DNA from 2 places in the Neobacillus sp. D3-1R genome. Region 1 is predicted to be linked to the other one. Evidence: predicted binding sites of a transcription regulator. Region 1 holds the regulator's gene; the other holds the start of a gene.
The links. The regulator LexA, encoded in region 1, represses DNA repair genes until DNA is damaged. The targets are predictions, from matches to a motif close to CGAACATATGTTCG.
Positions count from the first base shown of each region.

Region 1 (4,977 bases):
AAATAATTTGTCACAAAGTAAGCTTAATTATGTAAAAGGAGGAATTTTAAACCCTCCCTATTAATAAATTAGTGTAACTTATTTTTTGATTTTAACTGTTTAATTTTTTCCGGTGTTACATCATTTCCAAGCGGATCAATAATTTTTGTATTTGTTAACGTGTTTAACATGGAAGAACGAAATTCCTCAAGATATTCACGACGAAGTCTAGATTGTTCTTTCGCTTCTACTTCCGTTAATCCGGTTGTTTTTGCTTTTCTTGCCAACTCATTAATTCTAGCAATTCTTTCATTTGGCAGCATACTCAACCCTACTTTCTGCTTTCAATTTTCTATTTAAAAGGCGTCCCCTTTAAAATACTACATGATAGTACTAAAAAAAAGACCATTTGACAAGGCAAATGGTCTATTCCTCTAATGAATCAATATATTCTAAATATCTCCTATGAACCGTTGCTTTTGAAACCGTGTAGCCGAATCCCCTTAATGTGGCTGAGATTTCCGCAAATGTTAACTTATTTTTTCTAAGACGAACAATTTCTTCAATTGGCACCTCTATTTTTTCTCTACCAGATGTAACTCCAAGATTTTTTAAATTTTTTTGAGGTTCATAACCATTTTTAACTGCTCGTTTCATTCCCCTTTTAATTTTCAAATTATGTATTTTCCGTTGGTACTCCTCCACAATCCCAACAATTTGTAAAACCATTGAATCTGCTTCAGAAAGTTGCAATTCCCCTTGGTGGGAAATGGAGAATATCTTGACACCTTCTTTTCTAATACAATGTAAGAGCGCAATTTTCGTGTTTCCACGGCCTAATCTTGTTTCATCCTGAATTAGAATAGCATGAACTGACTCAACTTTGATTAAATGTAGTAATTCTAATATTCCTTCTCTCTCAAATTCGTATCCACTTGCCTGTTCCCTAAAAATTTTAACTATTTCAAACCCGAGTTTATGGGAAAGGAAAAGTAATTCCTCTTCTTGTCTTTTAAGGGAGGATTCTTGACTTTCTTTATTTGTACTAACCCTGCAATAAATAATAGCTTTCATTATTATTCTCCAACAGCACTCGCTAATTCAGTACCTTCTCCTAAGGAATTGTTTTTCACAGGAAGTATAATTTCCGCACCTGGATATAGTTGCTTATCAACTAGTTTATTATGAGAAACAACCCAATTAATAAACTGCTCCTTTGACAATTTGCTATCCATTGTGTATTGATCCGCCATTTCCCAAAGAGTATCTCCTGAGTTTACTTTAATTTTTATGTAATCCTCTTCATTTATATCCGTAGCCAACCTTAAAAATAATGCCGATATGCAACTAACTACTAAAAGTAAAATAGTATATGAGTATGTAGACCAAAGTTTTTTCATTATTAACACCTCTTATAGAATGTATGTTCGCTTTATATGAAATGATTATAATACGAACGTTTGTTTGTTGTCAATACTTTCACGAACTTATGTTTGTATGTATTGGAAATACATGCTATAATTAAGACAACAAATGGACACGAGGTGCGCTAATATGACAAAGTTATCAAAACGCCAGCAAGATATTCTGGCCTTTATAAAAGATGAGGTGCGATCAAAAGGCTATCCACCTTCTGTTCGCGAAATTGGTGAAGCCGTTGGTCTTGCTTCAAGTTCTACTGTACACGGTCATTTGGCTCGATTGGAAACAAAAGGTTTAATTAGACGTGACCCTACTAAACCAAGAGCCATCGAAATATTAGATTTAGAAGAATCTAATATCCCCACTCAAAATATAATTAACGTCCCTGTAATCGGAAAGGTAACAGCTGGTTTACCAATCACCGCTATCGAAAATGTAGAAGAGTATTTCCCTCTACCAGCAAGTTTTGCTCCTGCAGATGAAAATGTATTTATGCTTGAGATAATGGGTGACAGCATGATTGAGGCTGGAATTTTAGATGGTGATTATGTAGTAGTAAAACAACAAAGGACAGCTAATAACGGGGACATTGTAGTCGCCATGACAGAAGAGGACGAAGCAACAGTAAAAAGATTTTTTAAAGAAAAAGATTATTTCCGCCTTCAACCGGAAAACTCTTCACTCGAACCTATCATTTTACAGAATGTAACGATATTAGGTAAGGTTGTAGGTGTGTTCCGTCACATCCACTAATTTTATGATTTTATACTAGGATAGTAGAGTACCTTATGCTAGCATCGGAATATTCCGATGCTTTTATTTTTAAAAAGACATTCCAAAACCCAGTAAAAAACCCTTAACTCATACTAGAGTCAAGGGTTTTACTATTAATACAAGCTCATATATTGATCGCGTTCCCATTGATGTACTGATGTGCGGAACATATCCCACTCAATTTCTTTCGCTTCGACGAAGTGTTCTAAAATATGTTCACCCAGAGCTGAAGTAATAACTTCATCAGCTTTTAAATAATCTAGGGCCTGTGCTAAAGTTGCTGGAAGGTCGTAAACACCTTCTGCGATACGTTCTTCTTTTGTCATTACATAAATATTACGGTCTACCGGAGCTGGTGGAGTAATGTTATTCTTAATTCCATCTAATCCAGCTTTTAAAAGTACAGCCATTGCAAGGTAAGGATTTGCCGCTGGATCTACACTACGAACTTCAACACGAGTACTCAAACCACGTGAGGCAGGAATACGAATTAACGGTGAACGGTTCTGAGCTGACCATGCAACATAACATGGTGCCTCATATCCAGGAACTAAACGCTTATAAGAGTTTACTAATGGATTTGTCACAGCTGTAAAGTGTGGAGCATGCTTTAGAACTCCAGCAATGAATTGTTTTGCCGTGTCACTTAATTGTAAGTCTGCACTTGGATCGTAGAATGCATTTTCACCATTTTTGAAAAGAGAAAGGTTACAGTGCATCCCTGAACCATTTACCCCAAATAACGGCTTAGGCATAAATGTCGCGTGTAAGCCATGCTTACGTGCTATCGTTTTTACCACTAACTTAAAGGTTTGGATATCATCGCACGCTTTTAAAGCATGTGCATATTTGAAGTCAATCTCATGTTGTCCAGGTGCAACTTCATGATGAGAAGCTTCTATTTCAAATCCCATTTCTTCTAATTCTAATACGATATCACGTCGGCAATTCTCCCCTAAATCTACAGGTGCTAAATCAAAATAACCTGCATTATCATTAAGTTCTAGAGTCGGTTCACCTTTATCATTTAACTTAAACAAGAAAAATTCAGGTTCAGGACCTAAGTTAAAATTAGTAAATCCTAATTCTTCCATTTCCTTTAATACACGTTTTAAATTATTTCGTGGATCACCAGCGAATGGTGTGCCATCTGGATTATAAATATCACAGATAAGGCGTGCCACTTTACCTTTTTCAGCTGTCCAAGGGAACACAACCCATGTATCAATATCTGGATACAATAACATATCTGATTCTTCGATGCGAACAAATCCTTCAATAGAAGATCCATCAAACATCATCTTGTTGTCTAAAGCTTTGTCTAGTTGGCTTACCGGGATTTCAACATTTTTAATTGTTCCTAAAATATCCGTAAATTGTAAACGAATAAATTTAACGTTGTTTTCTCCTGCTAAACGCTTAATATCTTCTCTAGTAAACTTAGCCATATTTATTGTCCTCCTGTATGTGTAAATGATTGCTTTTTTTAGCATTGCAAGAAACGTTGTGAGAAATTCAAATTTGTCTAATGGAAGAATCGAGACATATCACCTTGTCTTAGTGATGCCCTATTAAAGCGTCCTGCTTGCAATATCTCATTACGCAGTAATTTTCGTAATTCCTCATTTGACAAATCTTTTCTTACTTTTTCAGCTTCCTGTTTCATTTCTTGAGTTAATTCATGTTGTTCATGAACAGCAAATAGTTTCTTTATTCCCGCCATGTTTACTCCTTGATCAATTAAATCTTTAATTTCAAGAAGCTTATCAATGTCAATTAAAGAAAAAAGCCTCCTATTCCCATCTGTTCTAGCTGGAGAAATTAAATTATGTTCTTCGTAGTATCGAATTTGTCTAGCAGTTAATTCCGTAAGCTGCATGACAGTTCCGATAGGGAACAATGGCATCGAACGGCGTATTTCCTTTCCGCTCATGATGTCTTCCTCCTAATTAAGTGATTTATGAAATTAGTATATTCTATGTAGAGTTAAGTGTCAATCTTATGTGAGGTTTTCTTACATGGAATTTACATGTCTTTATTATACCCTAACATTATATAAAAAACCCCCAAAGAACATTTTATCCTGTCCATTGGGGGTTATCATTATAAATTAATTAGACCCTTTTCCATTAAACGGTCTAGAGCGCTACAAATAGCTATTTTAACATGAGAATACGTTAATCCACCTTGTACATATGCTACATAAGGAGGTCTTGTTGGACCATCTGCTGTTAATTCAATGCTCGCCCCTTGAATGAAGGTACCTGCCGCCATTATTACATCATCCTCATATCCAGGCATATAACTTGGGTATGGTGTAACATGTGAATTAATCGGAGAAGAAAATTGAATCGCCTGACAAAAAGCCACCATTTTATCACGATTATCAAATTGTACCGATTGGATTAAATCTGTTCGTTTTTTATTCCATTTCGGTTCGGAATTCATTCCTAATCTTTCAAGCATTGCAGCAGTAAAGACCGCTCCTTTCAATGCTTGACCCACCACATGTGGTGCTAAAAAAAACCCTTGATACATTTCTTGCAAACTGTATAAAGACGCCCCGGCTTCTGCCCCTATTCCTGGTGAAGTCATTCGATACGAACAAGCCTCTACCCACTTTGTTTTACCTACAATATAGCCACCAGTTTTAGCAATGCCACCACCAGGATTTTTTATCAAAGAACCTGCCATTAAATCGGCTCCAACATGACAAGGTTCTAAATCCTCTACGAACTCCCCGTAGCAATTATCAACAAAAACGACAACATCTGATTTTATTTCTTTAACAAATTGAATCAT
Region 1 covers NZ_CP197471.1:1,675,817-1,680,793, reverse strand. The annotation lists gene ACSBPO_RS08540 (DUF896 domain-containing protein) at 69-302, opposite strand; gene ACSBPO_RS08535 (YneB family resolvase-like protein) at 406-1,053, opposite strand; gene yneA (cell division suppressor protein YneA) at 1,056-1,379, opposite strand; gene lexA (transcriptional repressor LexA) at 1,534-2,154, shown strand; gene glnA (type I glutamate--ammonia ligase) at 2,289-3,623, opposite strand; gene ACSBPO_RS08515 (MerR family transcriptional regulator) at 3,701-4,108, opposite strand; gene ACSBPO_RS08510 (methionine gamma-lyase family protein) at 4,279-4,977, opposite strand, start outside.

Region 2 (4,977 bases), 960 kb from region 1:
CATGAATTTCATCTAATAACTTCATCGTTGATTCTACTTTTCCTTTGGTCCTTGGGCGGCCTGCAATACAAGGTTTTACTTTAAAACCAAAATCCTTCGCAAACTGCTCAAACTTTGAATTTACTTTCCCGCCAGAAAATTCTGTTCTTGCCTCGTCCATTACGGTTTTCATATTATCCGTTACAATTTCAGTGGGTACGCCTCCAAATGCTTCAAATGCCTCCGTTAAAAAAGAGAGCAGTACACTTTGAGACTTAGAGATACTTAAATAGAAAGCACGGAATCTAGAATACGATAGAAGTAACACCGCAACATTGACTTCTACTTTTTCCCCATCTTTTGTTTCAAACTGAATACTTTCCTTCCAATCTAGTTGAGCTTGTTTGCCTGGAGGTGTTTCAAAACGAACCGTCCCCGTAGGGGAAGAAATACGCTTCTCATCCTCAAAATAGGCTTTAAATTCTGGTGTTCGTGCAATATAGGCACGGAATGCAGAATCAGAACAATTTAAACCGTGGTTATCCTTAAGATATTGCCAAAGCACTCGCCGATAATAAAAAACCTGCTTTGAATCTTCGCTAAGAAGGGCTGCAATAACTTCATAGTATTCATCAATTTTAGAAGGCTTTTCTCGTTTGCGTTTCGGGACAAATCCCCCCAGATACTTATCAATCGTTCTTCGATCCACACCTAATTCTTCTGCTAATTTACTTTTATTAATTTTCATTTTTAAATGCTCCATTAGTTGTTTAAATTTTGGCAAGTCTGAAAGACTCTTAATCTCAAAATTAGTTTCAACATTTAGCGTTATATACATACTAATCCCCCCAAGATTAGTATGAAATGAGCAATCGATTTTGTACATTTTTATTCAAGCAAGAATGTACATATTTAAATTAGCATTTCTAATCATGACTCTTATGATGGACACTTTCGTATTTCTCCCATACCAATTTGTCCATCATGACTCTTATGATGGACACTTTCGTATTTCTCCCATACCGTTTTGTCCATCATGACTCTTATGATGGACACTTTCGTATTTCTCCCATACCGTTTTGTCCATCATGACTCTCATGATGGACACTTTCGTATTTCTCCTATACCGTTTTGTCCATCATGATTCTTATGATGGACACTTTCGTATTTCTCCTATACCGTTTTGTCCATCATGACTCTTCTAATGTACACTTTTTATCCCGCTTTATCCAGTATCCCCCCTTCCCCAAGGCAAAACTTACATGTATATTTCTAGAACAAACGTTCTATAATATATAGTAAAGGAGGGAGAGATATGCGCGGAATCTTGTTAAGAGCATCAGAAAGGCAGTTGCCAGTTGAAATGATTTATCTTTCAAAAAATGGGGCTATTTCTCAAAGAAAGATTAGAGTTGTTGATTTAAAAGAAGACAGAGTCAAGGCTTATTGCTTCTTAAGAAAAGGTTATCGTATATTCTGCCTCTCAAATATTTTGTCTGTTTCCCCTATTCAGGATAGAAATAAAGGTGCTTTTAAAAAAAGTGTCAGGGTCTCTGATAAGAGAACCTGATACTTTTAAAGTAGTACGTATCTAAAAGAAGCTTCAAGATTAGAAACCATCAATTTACGGAAACTAGCTGTCCCAATCTCCGAATCCCTTTTTCAATCTGCTCTTCATTCGCATAACTAAACGATAACCGCAGATACTCCGCACCGTCCTCAGGTTCCAGGAAAAAATACTTTCCTGGGATAAAGGAAACACCTTGTTCAAGAGCTTGTGTTAAGAGTTCCGACGTATCCACCCCGGGGATTTTTACCCAAACGAAGTAGCCCCCGTCAGGCACATACCAGGTAACGGAATCAGGAAGAAATTCCGCTAATGAACGGACCATCGCAGTACATTTTCTCCGATATATATCTCTTAAACTATCCAGCTGCTTTTCGAAGTCTAGATTTTCCAAATAGGCAGCCATACTAGATTGTGCGAATGGATGATCTAAGTCCTTTTTGAACCAAGATAGTGCATGAATAAACTCACTTGCCCCTGCTACCCAGCCGATGCGCATTCCTGGGGCGACCACCTTGGAGAGTGATCCGACGTGCAGAACTCGGCCGCTTGAATCCATTGCTTTTAGTGGCACTGATGGCTCTGAAAATGACAATTCCCCGTAAGCATCATCCTCAACGATGAGGAAATCAAATTCTGCGGCCAGCTGCAACAAATGCTTGCGGCGCTCTTTTGTCATTGTCGTGCCGGTTGGATTTTGAAAGGTTGGGATGGTGTATAAAAATCGGGGTATAGCAAGTCCATCACGCTTTCGTTCCACCAGCAATGCTTCTAATTGTTCCGTCAGCAATCCCCTCTCATCTACAGGCACACTGATAATCTGCTTGGTATAGTTTTGAAAAACTTCTAGGGCTTCCATATACGTGGGAGACTCGACAGCCACGACCGCGTCGCTATCTAGAAAGATGCGGGCAATTAGGTCGATTGCCTGACAGGCTCCTGAGGTAATGATAAGTTCCGTTTCGTTAATCATCATTCCTCGTTCTGACAATCTTTTTAAAATCAATTTCTTTAACCCTTCTATCCGTGGACTTCCGGTATAATGTAGCGGCAAATCCTTTTCTTCCTCAATTAAAGTTGCCACCGCCTTTTTCAACTCAGTTGCTGGAACCACTTCTGGGTCAGGATGGCCTGAACTTAAGCGAATACACCCAGCTGGAAGATTCGGCATCCATGCTCCAGGCGGGTCATTCTTTAGAGCTGAGCTAATTTTTTCAGAAAAAAATGATTCTAAATTCAATTTGCACACACCTTTTCTTCTGTTTCTTGAAATTCCCCTTAGATCTCCTAGTGTTTTAGTCATTGCCATCGTATTAGGTTTAATTGTAGCAAATCTACTTTTAAATGGGGCATCCAATTCTAAAAACATCCGTCCAAACAAATCAACGAATCTATAAAACAGTAGGTCTGCTCTTATGTGAGCAGGCTTATTTTTTTCCAATTATCTCCACAACCCATAAATAAGTATTAGGTTGAAAATCAAAAACATATTCTTTAGTAAGTATTGGGGTTGTTAACACCGTTTTTGGGATAGAATGACATAGTAAAAATATGGCCAATTTCGCTGGAAAGAGTGGAGAACATGAGGGAAATTACCTTTAAGGCTTATGCTGTCACGAACGAAATTGATTTAAACAAAATCGCCGTTCACTGTGGGATTCCAAAGAAATTCACTTGGGAACAACCCTTATTTTTAAGAGGAGATATGCTGAAATCCATCCTGAATAGTCATGTCAATGAATCGCAGAATGTCCTCGTCTTTTCCTTTGGGAGTGTGGTTTTTATTAATCACACACATGCCGGTGAAATCAATCGGTTTTTAGGCTTCATTCAATCCTTTGAACCGGAAATTGATTTAAAAAGTCTAGATAGGTATACCGACGATTACAGCTTGCATATTAGTGAGACGGATGAACTCGAGCTGACGGATGAATATGTCAATGTGCCTCAATTTGAAACGTTCTATCCTGAGCTGATTTCCACCGTATTAGCCAAATCAGTGGCATTGGAAAGAACGGAAGAACAATTAGGAAAAATTCATGATAAGCTTGAAACGATGATTGATCGTCTTGAAAAGGGGAAACTAAGAATTGGAAATAAGGAACTTGCACGGACAACGGCAAAAATTGTTCGTCATGAGTATAACACCCTCGCCTATATCATGATTTTAGATAAACCAGACATAACTTGGACCAGCAGTGATGCGAGTGAATTTTATGATAAGATGACGGAGTTTTTCGAGTTGAATGACAGATATAAAATTTTAAAAAGTAAAACGGATATTCTGTATAACATCATGGATGGGTTTTCGACCATCAGCCATTCGATTCGGGGTTTATTCGTCGAATGGATTGTCGTGATTCTTATTTTAATCGAGATTCTTTTAACTGTCTTTCAGATTATCGGTTGGATTCCGTGAGCTATGACCCAAAAGAAAACACCCAAAGCCATTTGGGTGTTTATTTTATGTTACATTTTAATATTCGCTCGTGGACACTTTTCAGCAAGAATCTTCATGAACTCCTCTCGATCCTTTGGGGAAATAAGGGCCATACCATATTGCCCGTAAGAGATTTCTAGTCTCTTTAATGATAAAGCTGGACTAGATAATGGGTTCATGGTTTTCTTTACAGACTTAATCGAGTGTAATGGAATAGTTTTTTTGAATGGACCATACCGAATGACTAAGTTTTGATCATCTAAAACATAATTGGTTGTTAACCAAATCCAGATAATAAAAATCGGGAGTACGATAGAGGACAGCAATAAAACCAGTAATGTCCCGATATTAGATAAATTTTCTTCGATTTCATAAAAAACGCTTCCGATGGCAAATAGCATGGCTCCCCAAACAATAATGGTTAACCACCAGTCTTTTTTCGAAGGGAATTTCAATGATTCCACCTCCAAGGTATAAGACATTAATCTAAACGGTTATTTCATCACACGAAGATTGGCTTTCCACGGCCCAACATCCTCTTTATAACGACCGGCCATCACTCTTGTGATTTGGGCGATATGACTGAGATCATGGGCGGGCCACGTAGCTAACAGATTTCCTAGTTTGACGGCTCCAAAATCGGGATGAACTCCTGTTTGTTCTAAATCCGTATCATGCCGGATGAGCATTTTAAGTTTTTCTATGTTTTTTTCACGGAGCTCTGAAAACTCCTGAAGTAGTTGGTCTATTGTCTTTTCTTTATTTAAAGCAATTTGGCTAAAACGGTCGAAGGGTTGGAAGGTTACAGCTTCACCTTTAGATAAAATCAATTCTATCCGAGGAACAATATTATACTTTTCAGATTCAATGAGATGTCCGACTACATCAAAAGGGCTCCAAGTGGACTCCCCTTCATTGGCATAAATCCATGTGTCCGACAAGCCTGAAAGTAAACTATGTAACGTTTTCGGCGTGCGTTCAAGAATTTCAA
Region 2 covers NZ_CP197471.1:716,118-721,094, reverse strand. The annotation lists gene istA (IS21 family transposase) at 1-817, opposite strand, end outside; gene ACSBPO_RS03450 (WYL domain-containing protein) at 1,295-1,549, shown strand; gene ACSBPO_RS03445 (aminotransferase-like domain-containing protein) at 1,599-2,786, opposite strand; gene ACSBPO_RS03440 (RMD1 family protein) at 3,129-3,965, shown strand; gene ACSBPO_RS03435 (PH domain-containing protein) at 4,016-4,441, opposite strand; gene ACSBPO_RS03430 (DinB family protein) at 4,481-4,977, opposite strand, start outside.
Region 2: a site for LexA is predicted at 1,254-1,267, ahead of ACSBPO_RS03450 (WYL domain-containing protein). Genes of this name have one in related genera too.